Regions from separate parts of the Musicola paradisiaca NCPPB 2511 genome, predicted to be linked through region 1. Evidence: predicted binding sites of a transcription regulator. Region 1 holds the regulator's gene; each other region holds the start of a gene.
What was found. The regulator PurR, encoded in region 1, represses purine synthesis genes. The targets are predictions, from matches to a motif close to CANGCAAACGTTTGCNTG.
Positions count from the first base shown of each region.

Region 2: serA (phosphoglycerate dehydrogenase) is a predicted target of PurR. The motif match lies at 2,075-2,092, and genes of this name have one in related genera.
Region 3: DPA2511_RS20620 (NCS2 family permease) is a predicted target of PurR. The motif match lies at 2,593-2,610, and genes of this name have one in related genera.
Region 4: carA (glutamine-hydrolyzing carbamoyl-phosphate synthase small subunit) is a predicted target of PurR. The motif match lies at 2,277-2,294, and genes of this name have one in related genera.

Region 1 covers NZ_CM001857.1:1,986,046-1,991,369, forward strand. Annotated here, with positions in the region: gene cfa (cyclopropane fatty acyl phospholipid synthase) at 96-1,247, opposite strand; gene purR (HTH-type transcriptional repressor PurR) at 1,580-2,605, opposite strand; gene cydH (cytochrome bd-I oxidase subunit CydH) at 2,978-3,067, shown strand; gene DPA2511_RS08685 (C40 family peptidase) at 3,215-4,285, opposite strand; gene DPA2511_RS08695 (Grx4 family monothiol glutaredoxin) at 4,606-4,950, shown strand; gene rnt (ribonuclease T) at 5,001-5,324, opposite strand, start outside.
Region 2 covers NZ_CM001857.1:612,919-618,242, reverse strand. Annotated here, with positions in the region: gene DPA2511_RS02915 (methyl-accepting chemotaxis protein) at 1-228, opposite strand, end outside; gene serA (phosphoglycerate dehydrogenase) at 761-1,993, opposite strand; gene rpiA (ribose-5-phosphate isomerase RpiA) at 2,298-2,960, opposite strand; gene DPA2511_RS02900 (LysR family transcriptional regulator ArgP) at 3,155-4,048, shown strand; gene DPA2511_RS02895 (oxidative stress defense protein) at 4,105-4,833, opposite strand; gene argO (arginine exporter ArgO) at 4,969-5,324, opposite strand, start outside.
Region 3 covers NZ_CM001857.1:4,596,988-4,602,311, forward strand. Annotated here, with positions in the region: gene DPA2511_RS20600 (ABC transporter substrate-binding protein) at 1-67, shown strand, start outside; gene DPA2511_RS20605 (amino acid ABC transporter permease) at 353-1,093, shown strand; gene DPA2511_RS20610 (amino acid ABC transporter permease) at 1,095-1,829, shown strand; gene yieH (6-phosphogluconate phosphatase) at 1,839-2,507, opposite strand; gene DPA2511_RS20620 (NCS2 family permease) at 2,737-4,074, shown strand; gene DPA2511_RS20625 (4'-phosphopantetheinyl transferase family protein) at 4,143-4,883, opposite strand.
Region 4 covers NZ_CM001857.1:652,300-657,623, forward strand. Annotated here, with positions in the region: gene fkpB (FKBP-type peptidyl-prolyl cis-trans isomerase) at 1-32, shown strand, start outside; gene ispH (4-hydroxy-3-methylbut-2-enyl diphosphate reductase) at 29-979, shown strand; gene dapB (4-hydroxy-tetrahydrodipicolinate reductase) at 1,239-2,060, shown strand; gene carA (glutamine-hydrolyzing carbamoyl-phosphate synthase small subunit) at 2,518-3,666, shown strand; gene carB (carbamoyl-phosphate synthase large subunit) at 3,754-5,324, shown strand, end outside.

The DNA of each region.
Region 1 (5,324 bases):
GCATCCTGAATAAAAAATACGGTGCAGCTAGATAGCCGCACCGTATTTTTTATCCGTGCCGGATAGCCAGTCTGTTCTTCCTTTCCTAGCAGCCGTTAACGCGGCACACGTATTCCACCTTCCACGCCAGAGACGCTAAACAGCACTTGCCAGAGCTGAATATTGCGTGCACGAAACGCACCGGCACAGGCATTCAGGTAATAGCTGAACATACGGTGAAAGCGTGCGGGGTAGTGCCCAGACAGTTTTGACCAATGTTGTTGGAAACGTTCATTCCAGGCCATCAGGGTACGATCATAATCAGCGCCGAAGCTGTGCCAGTCTTCCATAATCAGATACGGTTCGCTGGTTTGCGCAATATGGCGCACCGATGGCAGGCAGCCATTGGGAAATATGTATTTGTTAATCCAGGGGTCGACTTTCAGGTCGGTCTGATTGGCGCCGATGGTATGTAACAAAAACAATCCATTAGGCTTGAGATTGCGGCTGACTACGTGGAAGTAGGTGTCGTAATTCTTCGGCCCTACGTGCTCGAACATGCCGACGGAAACGATGCGATCAAACTGGTGATTGAGGTCACGATAATCCAGCAGTTGAATATCGACGTCCAGATCCTGACAGCGTTGCTGCGCCAGTTTTTGTTGCTCGCGGGAGATGGTTACGCCAGTCACGGCAACACCGTAATAGCGTGCGGCGAATTCAGCGAGGCCGCCCCAGCCGCAACCGATATCCAGCAGTGTCATTCCCTGGCGTAGTTGTAGCTTTTCGCAGATCATGCGCAATTTGTCTTGCTGAGCCTGCTCCAGCGTTTCGGCTTGTTTCCAGTAGCCGCAGGAGTATTGCATGTACGGATCTAACATCTGGGTGAACAGATCATTGCCAAGGTCATAATGCTCCTTGCCGACGATCCAGGCGCGACGTCGGGATTGCAGGTTGGTCAGCCGCGCCGTGAGTATCCGGAGAGTATCCCGCCAGCGGACAGGCAGACGGTTCTCCAGCCCCGCCCGCAATACGCGGTGGAAAAACATATCCAGTCGCTCACATTCCCACCAGCCGTCCATGTAACTTTCACCCAATCCCAACGAACCTTCGCGCAGAATGCGCTTGTATAAGTCAGGATTTTTGACCTGAATATCAAACGGGCAAGAGCCGTTGACGGTGATACCGGCAACCGACAGCATTTCGTTGATAATCTGGAACCAGGATGATTCAGGAGTACCCAGTTCCTCCACATAAGATGAACTCATAACTTCTCCCTACCTTGTCAGAATGATGTCGAACAAGGAACAACGTAGACAATTTTACCCGTAACGGTATCGGTGGAAAAAATCCATCGTCTACCTCTGATGTTCTCAGAGGAAAATAAGAGAAAAGCCGGTGCGAAGGGCATCTATCCCTGGTCGTGATGAACAGTGCGACGACCAATAGACAGGATAGAAAAAGATCGATCTTTCTTGATTACGAGTGTTGCGAAAGACAATGACAAGTGTATGACTGCTTCGTCCTGTGGACAAGTCCCGCTTGGGGCGAAGCAGTGTTGAAGGTTTAGAAATCGGCGTTGAATAAGAAAGTCATCTGACTAACGGCGGTAATCCCGGAATGGGCCGTCAGAAACTGAGCGCCGCTCGATCAGCGTTGGATGGACTTCGATCATCTGCGATTCTTCTCGTTTGCTGGTGATGCGATCGAGCAGCATCGAGAATGCCGCCTGCCCCAAACGTTGTTTAGGTTGATGGATCGTGGTCAACGCTGGCGTGAAATAGCGGGAGTGCCGGACGTTATCATACCCGATCACCGAAATATCCTGCGGTACGCGCAATCCAATCTCATCGGCGGCGCAGATGGCGCCCATTGCCATGATATCGCCGCCGCAGAAAACGGCGGTCGGGCGTTGTTTCTGCGCCAGAATCTGATGCATAGCCCGGTAGCCGGACTCCGGCTCGAAGTCACCCTGAACTATCCACTCTTCCCGGATGGGAATGTCCGCCTCTTTCAGTGCTTTGAGAAAACCCAGATAACGGCCGCTGCCTGTATTTCGTTCTTGTGGCCCGGGAATGACGCCGATATCGCGATGACCTCGTTCGATCAGATACCGCCCGGCCATATAGCCGCCGGAAAAAGCGTTGTCGATGATGGTATCGGTGAAATCACTGTGTGCTTCACCCCAGTCCATCACTACCATGGGGATATGACGATAATCTGCCAACATCGTCAGTAATGCTGGTGGATATTCCGCACACATGACCAGCAGCCCGTCGACACGTTTTTGCGCCAACATGGAAAGGTACGCGCGTTGTTTATCCAACTCATTGTGGGAGTTGCATAACACCAGCGTATAGCCTTTGGCATAACAGCTGTTTTCCACCGCTTCAATGATCTCGGCGAAGTACGGCGCTTCACTGGAGGTCGCCAACAGCCCGATTGATTTTGTATGGTTGACTTTCAAACTGCGTGCGACGGCGCTGGGGGAATAATGTAGTTCTTTAATGGCCGCACGTACTGCGGCTTTGGTCTCTTCGGCGACGAAACGTGTTTTATTGATCACGTGAGACACGGTTGTGGTCGAAACGCCAGCACGTTTTGCCACATCTTTGATCGTTGCCATGCAGAATGACTCCTGAACCTACTTGTTACAGCAGTAAGTATATTGTTAATCGTTTGCCTGCGTGGATCCTGCTTTTGCCTGGACAAAAGTCGGATTTCAGAAGGAGAGTGCCGAGAGATACCTGAAGGGCAGGGCTGACGCTTCACCAACGCAAACGCAGTGTGTTCGGTAAACTGCGGATTTTGTCTGATCTGGGCGGAAAGTGGAAGAGGTAATTCATATTATCTCTGTGACAGATAAGCAGGTTTTTTCTGTGTAATCCGGTAATAATGCTGCCATCGTGCTATAGAGCGCATGAACTATACTGTTCCCGATGCATGTTCGGTAGCTTAATTATCAAGATGACCCGAAAGTGAATTAAAGGAGAGTGCTATGGATACCAATCTGAAAATGTCGCTATTTACGACGTTCGTCTCACTGACCGTCATCGTTATTATGGGGTTGACTGCGGTTCTTAACTGATACGGTGAAAAGCGTCTGATAAGCGGTATCCGCAGTCAGAGCTTGTGTTTTCTGAGAACCTCTCGCTTTACGGCGGGAGGTTTTTTTGTCTCTCTAAAAAACCTCCCGAGTAAAGGAGCTTATGGTCTTACGGTTGCAGAAGGCGACTTAACGGATGGTTTTTGGGGTCACGACACGGCGAGCGCCAACATAATGCTCTTGCCAGTAATCTTCGCTTAACTTGCTGATTTTAATATCAGCACCGGAGCGAGGCGACTGAATAAAACGGCCATTGCCCAGATAAACCCCTACGTGATCCGCTGCTCCCCGGTTAGTGATACGGAAAAACACCAGGTCGCCGCTTTCCAGTTCGGCCTTCTTGATGGGGGCGGCGTCGCGTAGATGAAACATTTCGTTGGCGGTACGCGGAATCGGGATTTTCACCAGATCTTTGTAGGCGTAATAGACCAACCCGCTGCAATCAAAACCGGCAGACGGCGAAGAACCACCCCATTGGTAATGTTTACCAATCTGGCTCATCAGTTTGCTCATTGCCGCAGTTTTCGCGTGTTGATAGCGCTTTTTATGTACGGCATTTAAGGCCAGCGTTGTTTTATCCTGCTTGCCCTTCGTCGTTTTGCCGTGTACGGCGCTGATGTTTTCACCGTCGCTTTCCGCCAGGCCTTTTTTGTGCTTATTAGCCGCCTGGGCCGCCTCTGGTTTCTTGATGGCAGCGGCATGACGATTTTTCTGGGCGGTTTCATGTATGTTGTTTTTATTCCCGCCATGAGCGACCGGTTCTTGTTTGATGACGGTTTTATTGGCCTGATGTGACTCTTTCGCTGGTGCGTTTCTACTGTTGGCGATGCGGTTTGCCTGAGGCGACATCACTTTCTTTGTCGATGCGCTGTCGGTATGTGTGGTTTTCTTGTTGTGAGAGGGGGCCGCAGTTTGGTCTTTTGTGGTTGTTTTACTGTCGATGTTTTTGGATGCGGATTTACCGTGGCGAGCTACAGCCGGCGTCAGTGTGTTTTTTTTCACATCCTCTTTTTTCTCTGGTGCGGAAGCAACGCCTTTTCTGGCGCTTTTGACCAGCTTATGTTTTTTGGCTGCTTCATCAGCATTGACGTTATCCACGCTGGCTTTGCGCGGTGATGCCGCTGAATGTGTCGCTGCCTGAGCCAAAGAAAAAAGGTTACTGAAAACCAATAAAAAAAGCGTAATAAGTAAACGCATCATTATTCTGACCGAATGTTGTCCTCAATCGTTCAATCCGCAGAGTATTCCTGAAACTGGTTCGATAAAAAAGTCGGATTCGGTGTTTCTTCATTACAAAATAGTGAGAAATCATTAATGGCAGCTTTTTACTGTGCAATTGTTGCCCTGCCCGTCGATAATTCCGCCAGTTCAAGAATGCCCATCGATAACCCTACAAAAGATAGCGTTTTTTTGTCGTTGTCGCTATCGTTAAAATACGGAACGTCAGCGGCGGTGTTGTAATACCCGCCGCTAGTCATATGACCGGACGTCCGGTCATCTCGCGCTTGAGGAAGCAATAAATGACGACAACTCTCGAAAAAATTCAGCGTCAGATCGCTGAAAATCCGATTCTGCTCTACATGAAAGGTTCACCGAAATTGCCGAGCTGTGGTTTTTCCGCACAGGCAGTGCAGGCGTTGTCGGCATGTGGGGAGCGTTTCGCCTACGTTGATATTCTGCAAAACCCGGATATCCGCGCCGAATTGCCCAAATACGCCAACTGGCCGACATTCCCCCAGTTATGGGTCGACGGCGAGTTGATTGGCGGTTGTGATATCGTCGTTGAAATGTATCAGCGCGGCGAATTGCAAAAATTGATCAAGGAAACTGCGGCCAAGCACCAATCCCAACAGGATGATCAATAAGTACCTAGCCAGGCAGCATCAGGCTGCCTGGTTCCTCCACTCACCGTGGATCAGTTCGCATTGACGGCGCTATCGTTGTCGCTGTCTTCAACGGCAAGTGGCCATCCTCCCAATCTTTTCCACCGATTAACCAGTTCGCAAAACAGCTCTGCTGTCCGCTGGGTGTCATAAAGGGCTGAGTGTGCCTGGCTGGAGTCGAATAGAATGTCTGCGGTGATGCAGGCTTTGGCCAACACGGTCTGCCCAAGCACCAGACCACTGAGCGATGTGGTATCAAATGTAACGAAAGGGTGAAAGGGATTACGTTTTAATCCGCAACGCTCCGCCGCTGCCATCAGAAAGCTGTGATCGAACGCCGCATTGTGCGCTACGAC
Region 2 (5,324 bases), 1.4 Mb from region 1:
CAGCAACTGACGAGCGACACGCAGTTGATCCATACTGCTGCTAATTCCCGAGCGCGTATCCGATGCCTGATTAGCCATATCTAACGCATCGTTACTCTGTTTCAAAAAGTAGCTCGCGGTGCCGATAGAAAGTGCAAACAACAACAGAATGATCGTCAACAACGTAATGAAAAACGTCACCAGACGAACATTGTTTACCGAAGAAATTTTTCTTTTTTGTTCTGCCATTCCGATTTCTCGCTTTAACGCTAAAGATACTATTCGTATCCTACGCCATAATAAAATACAAAGACTTACAGCATCATATCTAGTCAGATTGCCTAACCAGAACCCATGCTAATAAATGAAAAAATCACATGCGTCGGATACAAGAGCTGGACATCATTAAAATGAAACGATGTTTCTTTTTTAATATAACAAAATTCTATTCAGATAAGAAAAGGTATTACTCAAGATCCCAAAGATGTACGGTAAATACCGAGAACATATAACAATTCACTTACTGTCCAGATAATCGATAATACGCCACCATAAAGTTCGTCTTTAACGCATTTAAAAGGTCTTATATCTGTGAAGTAGATCAAATTGGTATTTTCGCCGGGTAGTGCGAATAACATGTGGGGAGAGAAAAACACCAGACGGTATAACGTCTCGCTTGCAAACAGCGCGTCGTTTCCGATGACAAGTTGATAGGGATAATTAAAAAATCCAGCCCCGCTAGCGGCGACTGGATTTTTTCAAAATGGCAAAGTGGGGTGGATCAATAAAGCAGGCGAGCGCGGATCGTGCCCGGAATAGCCTTCATTAGCTGCAATGCTGTATCCGCACCGTCGGTTTCCACGTCGATCACCACATAACCGATTTCAGCGCTGGTCTGCAGATACTGTGCGGCAATATTGATGCCCTGAGCGGCAAAGATATTGTTAATCTGCGTCATGACGCCTGGACGGTTTTCATGGATGTGCAACAGACGGCTGGCGCGTTCACCGTGGGCCGGCAAAGAAACTTCAGGAAAATTGACCGCTGAAAGCGTAGAACCGTTATCGGAATATTTCGCCAATTTGCCAGCGACTTCATCCCCAATATTTTCCTGCGCTTCCTGTGTTGAACCGCCAATATGCGGAGTCAGTAAGACGTTATCGAATTCGCCCAGCGGGGAAACAAAAGGATCGCTGTTAGTAGCAGGCTCTGTCGGGAATACATCAATGGCTGCGCCAGAAAGATGCTTACTGCGCAGCACCTCGCACAGGGCGGGAATATCCACCACAGTACCGCGCGACGCATTGATCAGAATCGAACCGGGCTTCATCAGCGCTAACGCATCCGCATTGATCATATTTTGGGTGCTGTCCGTCTCCGGTACATGCAAGCTGACCACATCGCTCATGTTCAGCAGATCAGACAGATGGCGCACCTGTTGAGCATTACCCAATGGTAGCTTGCTTTCAATATCATAGAAGTACACATGCATCCCCAGCCCTTCGGCCAAAATGCCAAGCTGAGTGCCGATGTGACCATAACCGATGATGCCCAGCTTCTTGCCGCGAGCCTCATAACAGCCGACCGCCTGCTTGTGCCAGATACCGCGATGCGCATTAGCATTAGCGGAAGGAATGCCGCGCAACATCAGCAACAATTCGCCGATCACCATTTCAGCGACAGAACGAGTGTTGGAAAAAGGCGCGTTAAACACTGGAATACCGCGTTTGGTCGCAGCAGGCAGTTCCACTTGATTAGTACCGATGCAGAAACACCCGACGGCCACCAGCTTTTCCGCCGCGGCAAAAATCTCTTCCGTCAGATGAGTACGTGAGCGAATGCCTACAAAATGCGCATCGCGGATTGAGGCTTTTAATGACTCAGGATCCAGTGCGCCTTTATGGTATTCAATGTTGGTGTACCCCGCAGCGCGAAGATTCTCAACCGCACTCTGATGTACGCCTTCCAACAACAGAAACTTAATCTTGTCTTTTTCCAGTGATACCTTTGCCATTTCCCGACCTTATTTTCAGACTTCAGATGCGACGGTCTACAAACCGACCTCAGCAAACATAACAAAAATTACGCAGGCGGCAATACAAACGATTGCCTACACCAGTTACCCTGCCGCTCAGCCACCCGGCTTATACGGCGATAAATGCTACCCACCGTCACTTGAGCCAGACAGCGATGATACCAAATAAGAGAAACTGATATTAAGTACCAAAAATGAGCCGTTAACAAGAGTGGTTTTTTTAGATAAAAAAAATCCGGCCAGGTTTACACCCTAGCCGGATGATGACGTGAGGCGCGTAAGATTACTTCAACCGAACGGTTTTGACGCCATCGGCCGTTCCGACCAGCGCCACATCAGCGCCTCGGTTGGCAAACAGCCCGACAGTCACCACGCCAGCAATACCATTGATGCGATTCTCCATAGCCACCGCATCGGATAAATCAAAGTCATGCACGTCCAGGATAATGTTGCCGTTATCCGTCAACACGCCGTCACGGTACACCGGGCGACCGCCCAGTTTAGTCAGCTCGCGGGTGACATAAGTGCGAGCCATTGGAATGACTTCCACCGGCAACGGGAACTTACCCAGCACCTCAACCTGCTTTGAGGCATCCACTATGCACACAAATTGACGGGAAATGGCTGCGACAATTTTCTCGCGCGTCAACGCCGCACCGCCGCCTTTGATCATCTGCATGTGGGAATTAATTTCATCGGCGCCATCGACGTAAACATCCAGCGCATCGACATCATTACAATCAAAGACCGGGATACCCAGACTTTTCAGTTTGGCAGTCGACGCATCAGAGCTGGATACAGCGCCTTTAATCTGATCCTTGATCGTACCCAATGCGTCAATAAAGTGTGCGGCGGTAGACCCCGTACCTACGCCAACAACCGTCCCGGGCCGGACATAATCCAGTGCGGCCCAACCAACGGCCTTTTTCAGTTCATCCTGCGTCATGGTGTATGCCTGTTATTACGACGAAAACGTGTGCGCATTATAAGGCATGATGGGGGCAAAGGGAGGAATTTGTCCGGCATTCGGCATACAAACCCCCACCGTAGCCGAGCTTCAACATGATTTTTTTTCGGCGATTGCCCTGAGAAATGTGGCATAGTGCCAGAATCGTTTTTTTCAGAGGATTCTTCAACTTCATGAAACGCCCGGACTATCGCACCCTTCAGGCGCTGGACGCCGTAATCCGTGAGCGTGGTTTTGAACGCGCTGCTCAAAAACTCTGCATTACCCAATCCGCGGTTTCGCAGCGCATCAAACAGTTGGAAAACCTTTTCGGTCAGCCCCTGCTCGTCAGAACGATTCCCCCTCGTCCCACAGAACAAGGGCAGAAGCTGCTGGCTCTGCTGCATCAGGTCGAACTACTGGAAGAAGAATGGCTGGGTAATGAAAACGGTAACGAAACGCCATTATTACTCTCTTTGGCGGTGAACGCCGACAGTCTGGCGACCTGGCTGCTGCCAGCATTGCAACCGGTGCTGGCGGACTCGCCGATACGCCTTAATCTGCAGGTGGAAGACGAAACCCGTACCCAGGAACGCCTGCGCCGCGGCGAGGTAGTTGGCGCCGTCAGTATTCAATCGCAGCCGCTGCCCAGCTGTCTGGTAGACAAGTTGGGGGCGCTGGATTATCTGTTTGTGGCATCCCCGGAATTCGCGAACCGCTATTTTCCCAATGGCGTGACCCGCTCCGCACTGCTGCGGGCTCCCGCCGTCGCTTTCGATCATCTTGACGACATGCATCAAGCATTCTTGCAACAAAACTTCGAACTGCCGCCCGGCAGCGTTCCTTGCCACATCGTTAACTCATCCGAAGCCTTTGTACAACTGGCTCGGCAAGGTACGACCTGCTGTATGATCCCGCATCTGCAGATAGAAAAAGAGCTGGCAAGCAGCGACCTGATCGATTTGACGCCCGGTCTGTTCCAGCGCCGGATGCTGTACTGGCATCGCTTCGCGCCGGAAAGCCGTATGATGAGGAAAGTGACGGATGCTTTGTTGACCCACGGGCATCAGGTGCTTCGCCAGTCTTAGCAGACCGGCTCCAACCCCGTAGCGATGGCGCTGCTCATCTGTTAGCGCGCGTTGAATCAGCGATTTCGTTGCAATTCAAATACCACATCGACCTGATCGTCGAAATGGATCGCTTGCTGCTGGTAGGTTTGCGCGACATCGTTCTGCGCCAACGCCTCGGAGGCTTTCAGCATACGCGCGACCGGCATCGGCTGATAATTTGAAACATGGTAGCGAATGCTATAAATCGGCCCCAGAGTTGTATTAAAGCTAGCTGCCAGTGACTGGGCCTGATGAGTCGCCTGTTCTATCGCTTTTTTGCGCGCTTGCTCACGGTAAGTATCCGGATTGGATACCCCAAAATCCACCATGCGGATTTCATTCAGACCAGCCTTCAACGCGCCATCCAACAATGCGTCCAATTTGTCTAACTGGCGTAATGTCACTTCCACTTGCCGAACCGCACGATATCCCTTCAATACCGAACCGCCGTTTTTCTGATAATCGTACTCTGGCCGGGTATTCAGGTTGGCGGCATTGATATCCGGCTTATCAACGCCATTCCGAACCAGAAAATCAACATACTGCGCCACTCGGTTATCGACCTGCTTCTTGGCATCGACCGCGTCTTTTGACGAGACACTCACTTCAATGACCAGACGGGCGAGATCCGGAAGAGCCTCTACGCTTGCCGTCCCGGAGGTGACGACATGAGGGCCATTCGGCAATTCATTATTGGCCAGCGCCGAGGAGGCCAAAACACAACTCCCCAGCAAGGTAGCCATGGTCAGATTTTTCAGTTTCACGCGATCCCCTTTATCTCTGCGCCATCATCGCCATCAGATAGATACGGCGATGAAACCGTACCGGACACCTTAACGAAAGGCTGTCCTTTCTCAATATAGGAGAAGTTCCGAATCTGACCGGGCCAATCAACGATCTCACAGATGTTGCCAACCATCTCGCGCCAGCTGCAACGCCATACTCCACATGACTGCGCCGACGAAAAGATTGATAACCCGCTGACAGCGGACGGAACGCAGCCAGGGCGCAAGCCACGAAGCCAAAACCGCCAACCCGAAGAACCATACAAACGACGCCGTTACCGAGCCCAACGCGAACCAGCTTCGCTCGCCGGTGTCCAACCTGCCGCCCAGACTGCCCAACACCACGAAAGTATCCAGATACACATGCGGGTTAAGCCAGGTGACAGCAAGCAGCGTCAGCATAATGCGCCAGCGGCTTTCACGGCTGATTTTCGCATCATTCAGTTGGATATCACGCTGGCATGCAATCC
Region 3 (5,324 bases), 2.0 Mb from region 1:
CACTAAATCTGCCCAGCCGCGCGGCGATTTCAAATTCGCACCGTTGGATCAGCAGCCAAAAGCCTGATGGGCGCGCGCCTCGTGAGATCGTCAGCGCGGCGCGGTTAACGTTTTCCTTCTGTTGTTTATATGTACCCGTCATATCGAATGTTGCAGGTGATTGGCTTTATGACTCGTCCTTTTGGGGCCAATGCGAGTAAATCCGCTCCCGAGCGTCTTTTCATCGACGTCTGGAGAGGTGTAAGGCCACCGTTTTCCCGCAACCCGAAGTGTTTGGGTATGAATGTAAACACGCCGTCATTGATTGTCGTGGCTTTGCCCCCCGTCGTGGGGGCCTTATTTTTTTCTGATTATGCTGACTCAATCCGCACAACACATTGTTGAATGGCTGCTGGCTCCGCAGTACCTGCTGTGGTTATGGCAGGGTTTTCTGATGACATTGGGGATGGCTGCCGGCACTGTCGTGCTGGCTACCCTGCTGGGGCTGGCGCTGGCCGCCGTTCGTGACAGCCAGTGGCTGCCGCTGCGTTGGCTGGTCGTGGCGTACTGCGCGTTGTTTCGCAATACGCCGTTGCTGGTGCAGCTGTTTTTCTGGTATTTCGGTGCCGGGCAACTGTTGCCGGAATGCCTGATGCAGTGGCTGAATACGCCTCATACCTTATTGTTTTCCTTTCTGAGCTGGCCATCGTTTGAGTTTTTGGCCGGGTTGTTTGGCCTGACGCTCTATTCCGCCGCGTTTATTTCCGAAGAGGTTCGGGCCGGGATCGCCGGTGTCGCTGGTGGGCAAAAGTACGCTGCCTGCGCGCTGGGGTTAACTCACTGGCAGGCGATGCGCTATGTGGTGCTGCCGCAGGCGTTGAAGATTGCGTTGCCGCCGCTGCTGGGACAGTACATGAATATCATCAAGAACTCGTCGCTGACGATGGCGATTGGCGTAGCGGAGCTGTCTTACGCATCCCGCCAGGTGGAAACCGAAACGCTGCGCACGTTCCAGGCGTTTGGCGTCGCCACCGTGTTATACATTGCCGTCATCGCCTGTCTGGAAGGGTGGGGGATGTGGCGTCAGCACCGGCAGCCGATAAAGGGGCACTGAGATGGATTTCACCATTATCCGCGATAACGTTGGCTATCTGATGTGGGGCACTTTCCCCGATGGGCCGTTAGGCGGTGCGGCGTTGACGTTGGCGCTTAGCCTGATGGCCGGTACGGCGTCGGCGCTGTTGGGAACCCTGCTGGGCGTTGCGCTGGCGATGAGCCGAGGCTGGCCCGGCGCGGCGCTGGCGGCGGTACTGGGATTTTTTCGCGCTATTCCAGTCATCATGCTGATTTTCTGGACGTATTTCCTGTTGCCGATGCTATTTGGCGTGGATATCCCGGAAATAACCACGGTAGTTTGCGCGCTGGCGCTGATCGCGTCTGCTTATCTGGCGCATGGCGTCAAAGCCGGCATTGCGGCAATAGGTCGCGGCCAGTGGCAGGCGGGGTTGTCGCTGGGGTTTGGTCGCTGGCGGGTTTTGCGTTATATCGTCCTGCCGCAAGCGCTGCGCATGATGGTGCCTTCCTTTATCAATCAGTGGATTTCGCTGATCAAGGATACGTCGCTGGCGTACATCGTAGGTGTGGGTGAACTGACGTTTCTGGCGACGCAGGTCAACAATCGCAGCATGGTGTATCCGATGGAGGTGTTTCTGTTTGTCGCGCTGGTTTACTTCCTGCTTTGTCTGACGCTCGATCTGGCGGCCAACGCCGTCAGCCGCCGCTTTCACCATCGCCTTCGGCAGAGTCGGCAGTCGACGGCGCCTGTTCAACCGGCCCCGCAGGGCGGTTGAGCTGCGCGATCAGTTCGCGGTAATGCGCCAGCCCCTTTCTTGCCAGAGCGTCGGAAGCTGGTGCATATCGTCAAACATGGTTACTAGCGGGTGATGAATGGGGGCATTGTGTTCATCAGCACAGTAATAAAACACCGGGATGCCGGCGGCGATGCCCGCCTGGGTGCCGGATACCGAGTCTTCCACCAAAATACAGTTTTCGGTTGTTACGCCCATCGCTTGCGCTGCGTGGTACAGCAATGTCGGGTCGGGCTTCCATTTACGAATATCGTAACCGCTGTATAGCCGGTCTTCGAAAAAGCTCAGCAGACCGGTCAGCCCGAGAGAGTGCTGCATTTTGCTTACCGGCCCGTTGGATACCACCGCCGTCGGCACCTGCAATTTTTCCAATACCTGGCGCACGCCGGGGATCGGTTCGAGCGATTCTTCGAATAAACGGGCCACCTCCTGCCGGAAATGACGCTCCAGTTGTTCTACCGAGGCGTTCAGACCGAAGCGGGCGCTGACGCGATCGATGATGTCATACAGTTTCATTCCCTTGAATTCTTTGATGACGTCCGTCAGCGGCAGCTCGATGCCATGTGGAATAAAGATATTCACGTATGCCTGACAGCAAATCACTTCGCTATCGACCAGCGTACCGTCGCAGTCGAAAAAAACGCACTCAATGTGGGACATGGCTGTTGCCTTTGTGGAGGGATGGACAGAAACAGATTGCCACTTTACCCCAGAGGCGATGCGTTCAACAACGGCATGGCCGGGCGCGAAAAACGGTTTCCTGCCGGGAATTGGCGACGACTCGCAGCCCTATCCGTCGGCTGTAAAAAAAGCCGGGATGCATGTTAACGTCCTTACCTTTTGTTATAGGATACCCGGCGTTTTTCTTTCCTTTCTTTAGGTCTTAATCATGGATAAATCGCAGACGGGCTCTGCCGTTGGGGTAGGGCTGTTGGAGCGCATGTTCAAATTGCAACAACACGGCACTACGGCACGCACGGAAATCATTGCGGGGTTTACTACCTTTTTGACAATGGTCTACATCGTATTTGTTAACCCGCAAATTCTGGGCGTGGCCGGTATGGACACGCAAGCCGTGTTTGTCACTACCTGCCTGATTGCTGCATTTGGCAGTATTTTCATGGGGATGCTGGCTAACCTTCCGGTCGCGTTGGCGCCGGCGATGGGGCTGAACGCTTTCTTTGCGTTTGTGGTGGTCGGTACGATGGGGCTGCCGTGGCAGGTGGCGATGGGCGCTGTGTTCTGGGGGGCGATCGGTTTCCTGTTGCTGACGATTTTCCAGGTGCGTTACTGGATGGTAGCCAATATCCCGCAGAGCCTGCGTCTGGGGATCGCCAGCGGTATCGGTCTGTTTATTGCGATGATCGGCCTGAAAAATGCCGGCATTATCGTTCCTAATCCGGAAACCATTGTGGCGGTGGGGAAACTGATGTCTCATCGCGTATTGCTGGGTGTGTTGGGTTTTTTCATCATTGTGGTGTTGGCGTCCCGTAATATTCATGCAGCCGTACTGATCTCCATTGCCGTTACCACCATGCTGGGTCTGGCGCTGGGCGATGTGAACTATACCGGGATCTTCTCGGTACCACCGAGCGTCAACAACGTGGTGGGTCAGGTGGATTTGGCGGGCTCTCTAAATCTGGGGCTGTCCGGTGTGATTTTTTCCTTCATGCTGGTTAATTTGTTCGATTCCTCCGGTACGTTGATCGGCGTCACCGATAAAGCGGGTCTTACTGACGCTCGCGGCAAATTCCCGAACATGAAGCGGGCGCTGTATGTCGACAGCATCAGCTCTGTCGTTGGCGCTTTCATCGGCACCTCTTCCGTTACAGCCTATGTCGAAAGTTCGTCCGGCGTGTCCATCGGCGGGCGCACCGGCCTGACCGCAGTCGTCGTCGGGCTGCTGTTTTTGCTGGTGATGTTCCTGTCGCCGCTGGCGGGAATGGTTCCGGCTTATGCCGCCGCCGGCGCGTTAATCTATGTGGGGGTGCTGATGACGTCCAGCCTGGCGCGTGTGCGTTGGGACGATCTGACCGACGCCGTACCGGCGTTTGTAACCGCCGTTATGATGCCGTTCAGCTTTTCCATTACCGAAGGGATTGCGCTGGGCTTTATCTCTTATGCGGTAATGAAGGCGGCAACCGGACGCTGGCGTGAAATCAGCCCGTGCGTCATGGTGGTCGCCGCATTATTCCTGCTGAAAATCGTTTTTATCGACGCGCACTGATAACGGGCCGTATCTCGATCGCGGGATACGGCGCCGAAATGTGTTGCCCTGAGCCGGCGTAGCGGCGTTCAGATCACGTACTGCGGCGAGACTTTCTCCGCCGAATGGCTGATAAGCCGCATGTAGCGTCTGGACTGATGCTGCTGATGGACAATCTCTCCCGATTTCCGCATACCGTAGGCCGAGGTGTAGTTCCACAACACCAGACGGCTGAGTCTGGGCGTGTGGGCGCAAGCCCAGGCCAGGTAGTCATCGACATCGCTGATGACTTCCACGTCCGGAATATGCCTGGCGCGCAGCCGACCAGAAGCCGGATGAAGTTTCAGTGATTCTGGGCCGTTGCGAAAACCGGGGATTTTCAACACCGACTGGCGGATCGTGCACAGTTGTGTCGCGGCCTCTAGCGGATCTAATTGAGCATCGATCCAGGCTTTCTCCGCATGCGATAAGGGTTGCAGCGGTTCGGGCGGCGTTTGCTGGGAACGAAAGCGGACTATCTCCACATCCATCCCGACTTTCCCTTCCTCGCTGAGCAGGATCGCAATGGTATTGCCGGCATAGCCCAGACTGAAATCGGGCAGGTGGGGATCAACAAAACAAGGTCTTCCATTAGGGGAAATCATTAAAGGTGGGAGAACCGGATAGCCAAAAAAATAGAACATCATTTCTGCTAGCAGCGCGCGGCTTTTCAGATAACGTTCCCGGCGTTTCACTGAAAAGCTGTGCGTGGATAGTATAAGGTCATCCGATAACCGCTGCAGATCGGGTAGCGCTTCCGTGCTTGTCCACCTGACGAAATGGCAGGTCATATTCACTCCATGATGACAACGAAACCTAATAATTATTTATGGAATAACTGCTGTATTAAGAATATTACAGCTGCATATTATCAGACTAATATATGATCTAAAGAAAAACTGGTGGATAAATCGGCGACGATTATCCTTCCCTGAAAAGAATACGTCAAAAAACACTTTCTATTGAACTTGATTTTATTTCTGCTGAAACCGTCTCAGGTGTGTATCGCCTCATTATGAGGAGTTTTTCGTGGTGTCGTCCAGACATGCCCGTGAAGGTCTCTGACTTTATCGCCGGTAAATGGGGTTGGGCTCCATGTTGAGCCAGCGGCGCAAAGGCGTGTCTCACCACGATGGGCAATGATAGGGGGACGCCGGCGGCGGCCGCACAGCCTGGCGGGATCCCGACAAACTGTGCTGGAACGTAGTAAAACCTTTCGCCCTGCTTGCGTG
Region 4 (5,324 bases), 1.3 Mb from region 1:
TCGATCCCCCCGCGGCAGGAGAAGACGCATGAAGATCTTGCTGGCAAACCCACGCGGGTTCTGCGCTGGCGTTGACCGCGCCATCAGTATTGTGGAACGTGCGTTGGAGGTTTACGGCGCACCTATCTATGTGCGTCATGAAGTGGTGCATAACCGCTATGTGGTGGATGGGCTGCGGGAACGCGGCGCCATTTTTATTGAGCAGATCGATGAAGTACCGGACGGCGCGATTCTGATTTTTTCCGCCCACGGCGTTTCTCAGGCGGTGCGCGCGGAAGCACGTAATCGCGATCTGACGGTATTTGACGCCACTTGCCCACTCGTCACCAAGGTACATATGGAAGTGGCGCGCGCCAGTCGAAAAGGTATGGAAGCGATTCTGATTGGCCATGCCGGGCACCCCGAGGTAGAAGGAACTATGGGGCAGTACAGCAATCCGAAAGGTGGCATGTATCTGGTCGAGGGGCCGGACGATGTCTGGTCACTGCAAGTGAAAAATGAAACCAATTTGTGCTTCATGACCCAGACTACGCTGTCGGTGGACGATACCTCGGCGGTGATTGATGCGCTGCGGGCGCGTTTCCCGCAGATTATCGGGCCGCGCAAGGATGATATCTGCTATGCCACGACCAATCGTCAGGAGGCGGTACGCAATCTGGCCCAGGAGGCTGATGTGGTCTTGGTGGTCGGGTCAAAAAATTCGTCCAACTCCAACCGGCTGGCAGAACTGGCGCAGCGTGTCGGCAAGCCGTCCTACCTCATTGATTCGGCAGATGATATTCAGGAGTCCTGGTTCAGTCGCACCGCGTGCGTCGGTGTGACGGCCGGCGCATCAGCTCCCGATGTGTTGGTGCAGCAGGTCGTGAAACGGCTGCAAGGCATGGGCGGGCAGATTGCGTTGGAGATGCAGGGGCGCGAAGAGAGCATCGTCTTTGAGGTGCCGAAAGAATTGCGGGTTGAGGTTCGACAGGTCGAATGAAGGCCAATCATCAGCGGCAGTCGTGAGGCTGCCGTTTTTCTATCTTTTCCGTCCGGCGACCGGATGCATAAAAACTGCATGTTTATGCGCTGTCTATTTTCTATCCCACACGCTTCCTGCCATCCCTTTCTCTGATGCCTGCCGTAGCCTGACATAATTTTCTAATCATGCGAGAAATCTGCTGGCAACCGCTTAGCCGGCTCAGTTACCCTGATACGCATTTGTATCATGCCTGAAATCACTATAAGAGAGCGTAAACATGAAGGATTCATCGATCCGTATTGCGGTTGCCGGTGCGGGCGGCCGTATGGGCCGTCAACTGATCCAGGCGGTGTCAAATGCCGAAGGCGCGGTGCTGGGCGCGGCGTTGGAGCGCCAGGGGTCGTCACTGGTGGGCAGCGATGCTGGCGAACTGGCCGGGTTGGGAAAACTGAACGTTACGGTGTCAGACAGCCTGGAGGCGGTGAAAGATGATTTTGATGTGCTGATTGATTTTACCCGTCCGGAAGGAACGCTGGCTCATCTGGCGTTTTGTCGTCAGCATGCCAAGGCGATGATCATCGGGACTACCGGGTTCGACGATGCCGGGAAGACCGCCATTCAGCAGGCATCAGCGGAGATCGGCATTGTGTTTGCCGCCAACTTCAGTGTGGGGGTAAACCTGCTGCTGAAACTGTTGGAAAAAGCGGCCAAGGTCATGGGCGATTACACGGATATTGAAATCATCGAGGCGCACCATCGTCACAAAGTGGATGCGCCGTCGGGAACCGCATTGGCGATGGGGGAAGCCATCGCCGATGCGTTGGGCCGTGACCTGAAAGAGTGCGCCGTCTATGCACGCGAGGGATACACCGGTGAACGTGATCCGAAAAGCATCGGTTTTGCCACGGTTCGCGCCGGAGATATCGTTGGTGAGCATACTGCGATGTTTGTAGATATCGGCGAGCGTATCGAAATAACCCACAAGGCTTCAAGTCGCATGACTTTTGCAAATGGTGCAGTCAGAGCTTCTATATGGTTAAAAGCTCATAATAAGGGGCTTTTTGATATGAGAGATGTGCTTGGATTAGATAATCTCTAATTGCGATAGGATAGTGTGTTTAAATAACGTATTGATTTTTAATGGCGCTAATGTTTGCGCCATTATTTTTATATATAAATAGCGGTTATTTGATGTTTTTTGATTTTAATCCCACTATTTTCATATTTACTGGTATTTTCAACACGGTTCATCTCCTTCCTATAACGCTTTTTATCCTTGTTGGCGTATTTACATCCACTTTTTGACTCATCCTGCCTGGCAACCGTTTACTTACATCAATTGATATGTGTTTTCTCCGCTCTAAGCCGTGTATACGGCATCAAGGCGGTAAAAAGGGATAATTTTTTGGTGTTTCAGTAGACAAGTATCGGGGGCATCATTAAAATGCGCGCAATTTGCCGAAAATTTGCCTTACAGGTGGTTTTTGCGTTGATTTAGATCGTTAAATCTGAATTAATATGCAAATAACGTGATTGTTTATTCCTTGGAGGGTGTTTTGATTAAGTCAGCGCTATTGGTTCTGGAAGACGGAACCCAGTTCCACGGTCGGGCCATCGGGGCGGAAGGTGCGGCAGTGGGGGAAGTGGTCTTCAATACATCAATGACCGGTTATCAAGAAATCCTCACTGATCCTTCCTATTCCCGCCAGATTGTCACTCTTACTTATCCCCATATCGGTAACGTTGGCGCCAATAATGCCGATGAAGAATCCCCCGCTATTCACGCTCAAGGCTTGGTCATCCGCGATTTGCCCCTGATTGCCAGCAACTATCGCAGTGAAGAGAGCCTGTCGGATTACCTCAAGCGTCACAATATTGTGGCGATAGCCGATATTGATACCCGCAAACTGACTCGTTTACTGCGTGAAAAAGGTGCGCAGAACGGTTGTATCATTGCGGGCGACGCGCCGGATGCGGCGCTGGCGTTGGAAAAAGCCAAAGCCTTTCCGGGATTGAAAGGCATGGATCTCGCTAAAGAAGTCACGACCCGTGAAAGCTACCCCTGGCTGCAAGGCAGTTGGACGTTGCAAGGCGAACTGCCGCCGGCCAAAGCGGAAGATGAACTGCCGTTCCATGTGGTGGCTTATGACTACGGTGTGAAGCGTAATATCCTGCGCATGCTGGTAGATCGCGGTTGTCGTCTGACGGTCGTTCCGGCGACAACGCCGGCGGATGACGTGCTGAAACTCAATCCGGACGGGATTTTCCTCTCCAACGGCCCCGGTGATCCGGAGCCCTGCGATTATGCCATCGCCGCTATCAAGGCGTTTCTGGCAACCGATATTCCGGTATTCGGCATCTGTCTGGGCCACCAATTGCTGGCGCTGGCCAGTGGCGCCAAAACCGTCAAGATGAAGTTCGGCCACCACGGCGGCAACCATCCGGTTAAAGATCTGGACGGCAACCGGGTGATGATCACTGCCCAAAACCACGGGTTCGCGGTCGATGAAACGTCTCTGCCCGCGACGCTGCGCGCGACGCACAAGTCGCTGTTTGATGGTTCGCTGCAGGGCCTTCACCGTACCGACAAACCGGCATTCAGCTTCCAGGGGCATCCTGAAGCCAGCCCCGGCCCGCATGACGCCGCGCCGCTGTTCGATCACTTCATCGAGCTGATTGAGTCTTATCGTAGCCATACCAAATAATCAGAATCCGTTTAGTCACGCTGCGATATAAGCACAGGGCGCAAGCGCCAACGCGGCGGTGAGTAAACGGGTTTGCAGGAGCGAGAAATGCCAAAACGTACAGACATAAAAAGTATCCTGATTCTTGGCGCCGGCCCGATTGTGATCGGTCAGGCGTGCGAATTTGACTACTCCGGCGCCCAGGCGTGTAAGGCGCTGCGTGAAGAAGGCTACCGTGTGATTCTGGTGAACTCCAACCCGGCCACGATCATGACCGACCCGGAGATGGCGGACGCCACCTACATTGAGCCGATTCACTGGGAAGTGGTGCGCAAGATTATCGAAAAAGAACGCCCGGATGCGGTGCTGCCGACGATGGGCGGCCAGACGGCGCTGAACTGTGCGCTGGAGCTGGAACGTCAGGGCGTGCTGGCGGAATTCGGCGTGACCATGATCGGCGCTACTGCCGATGCGATTGATAAAGCGGAAGATCGTCGCCGGTTCGACATCGCGATGAAAAAAATCGGGCTGGAAACCGCCCGTTCCGGCATCGCGCATACGATGGACGAAGCGCTGGCGGTTGCTGCGGATGTCGGCTACCCGTGCATTATCCGCCCGTCATTTACGATGGGCGGCACCGGCGGCGGTATTGCGTACAACCGTGAAGAGTTCGAAGAAATCTGCGCGCGTGGCCTGGATCTGTCACCGACCAACGAATTGTTGATCGACGAATCGCTGATCGGCTGGAAAGAGTATGAAATGGAAGTGGTGCGGGATAAAAACGACAACTGCATCATCGTCTGCTCGATTGAAAACCTTGACGCCATGGGGATCCACACCGGCGACTCCATTACGGTAGCGCCCGCCCAGACCCTGACCGACAAGGAATACCAGATCATGCGTAACGCCTCGATGGCGGTACTGCGTGAAATCGGCGTGGAAACCGGCGGTTCTAACGTACAGTTCGCGGTGAACCCGAAAACCGGTCGCCTGATTGTCATCGAAATGAACCCGCGCGTGTCCCGTTCTTCGGCGTTGGCGTCCAAAGCGACCGGCTTCCCGATCGCTAAGATCGCCGCCAAGCTGGCGGTCGGTTATACGCTGGACGAGCTGATGAACGACATCACCGGCGGCCGTACTCCGGCGTCTTTTGAGCCCTCAATCGATTACGTGGTCACTAAGATCCCGCGTTTCAACTTCGAAAAATTCGCCGGCGCCAACGATCGCCTGACCACGCAGATGAAATCGGTGGGTGAAGTGATGGCGATCGGCCGCACCCAGCAGGAATCGTTGCAGAAAGCGCTGCGTGGGCTGGAAGTCGGCGCAACGGGTTTCGATCCGAAAGTGAGCCTGGACGATCCGGAAGCATTGACCAAAATCCGCCGTGAACTGAAAGATGCAGGCGGCGAGCGTATCTGGTATCTGGCAGATGCGTTCCGTGCCGGTATGTCTGTCGACGGCGTGTTCAACCTGACCAACATTGATCGTTGGTTCCTGGTGCAGATTGAAGAGCTGGTTCGTCTGGAAGAGCAGGTTTCCGAGCTGGGCGCCAACGGCCTGACGTCGGAATTTCTGCGTCTGTTAAAGCGCAAAGGTTTCGCCGATGCCCGCCTGGCTAAACTGGCCGGGGTGTCCGAAGGTGAGATTCGCAAACTGCGCGCCAAATACAACCTGCATCC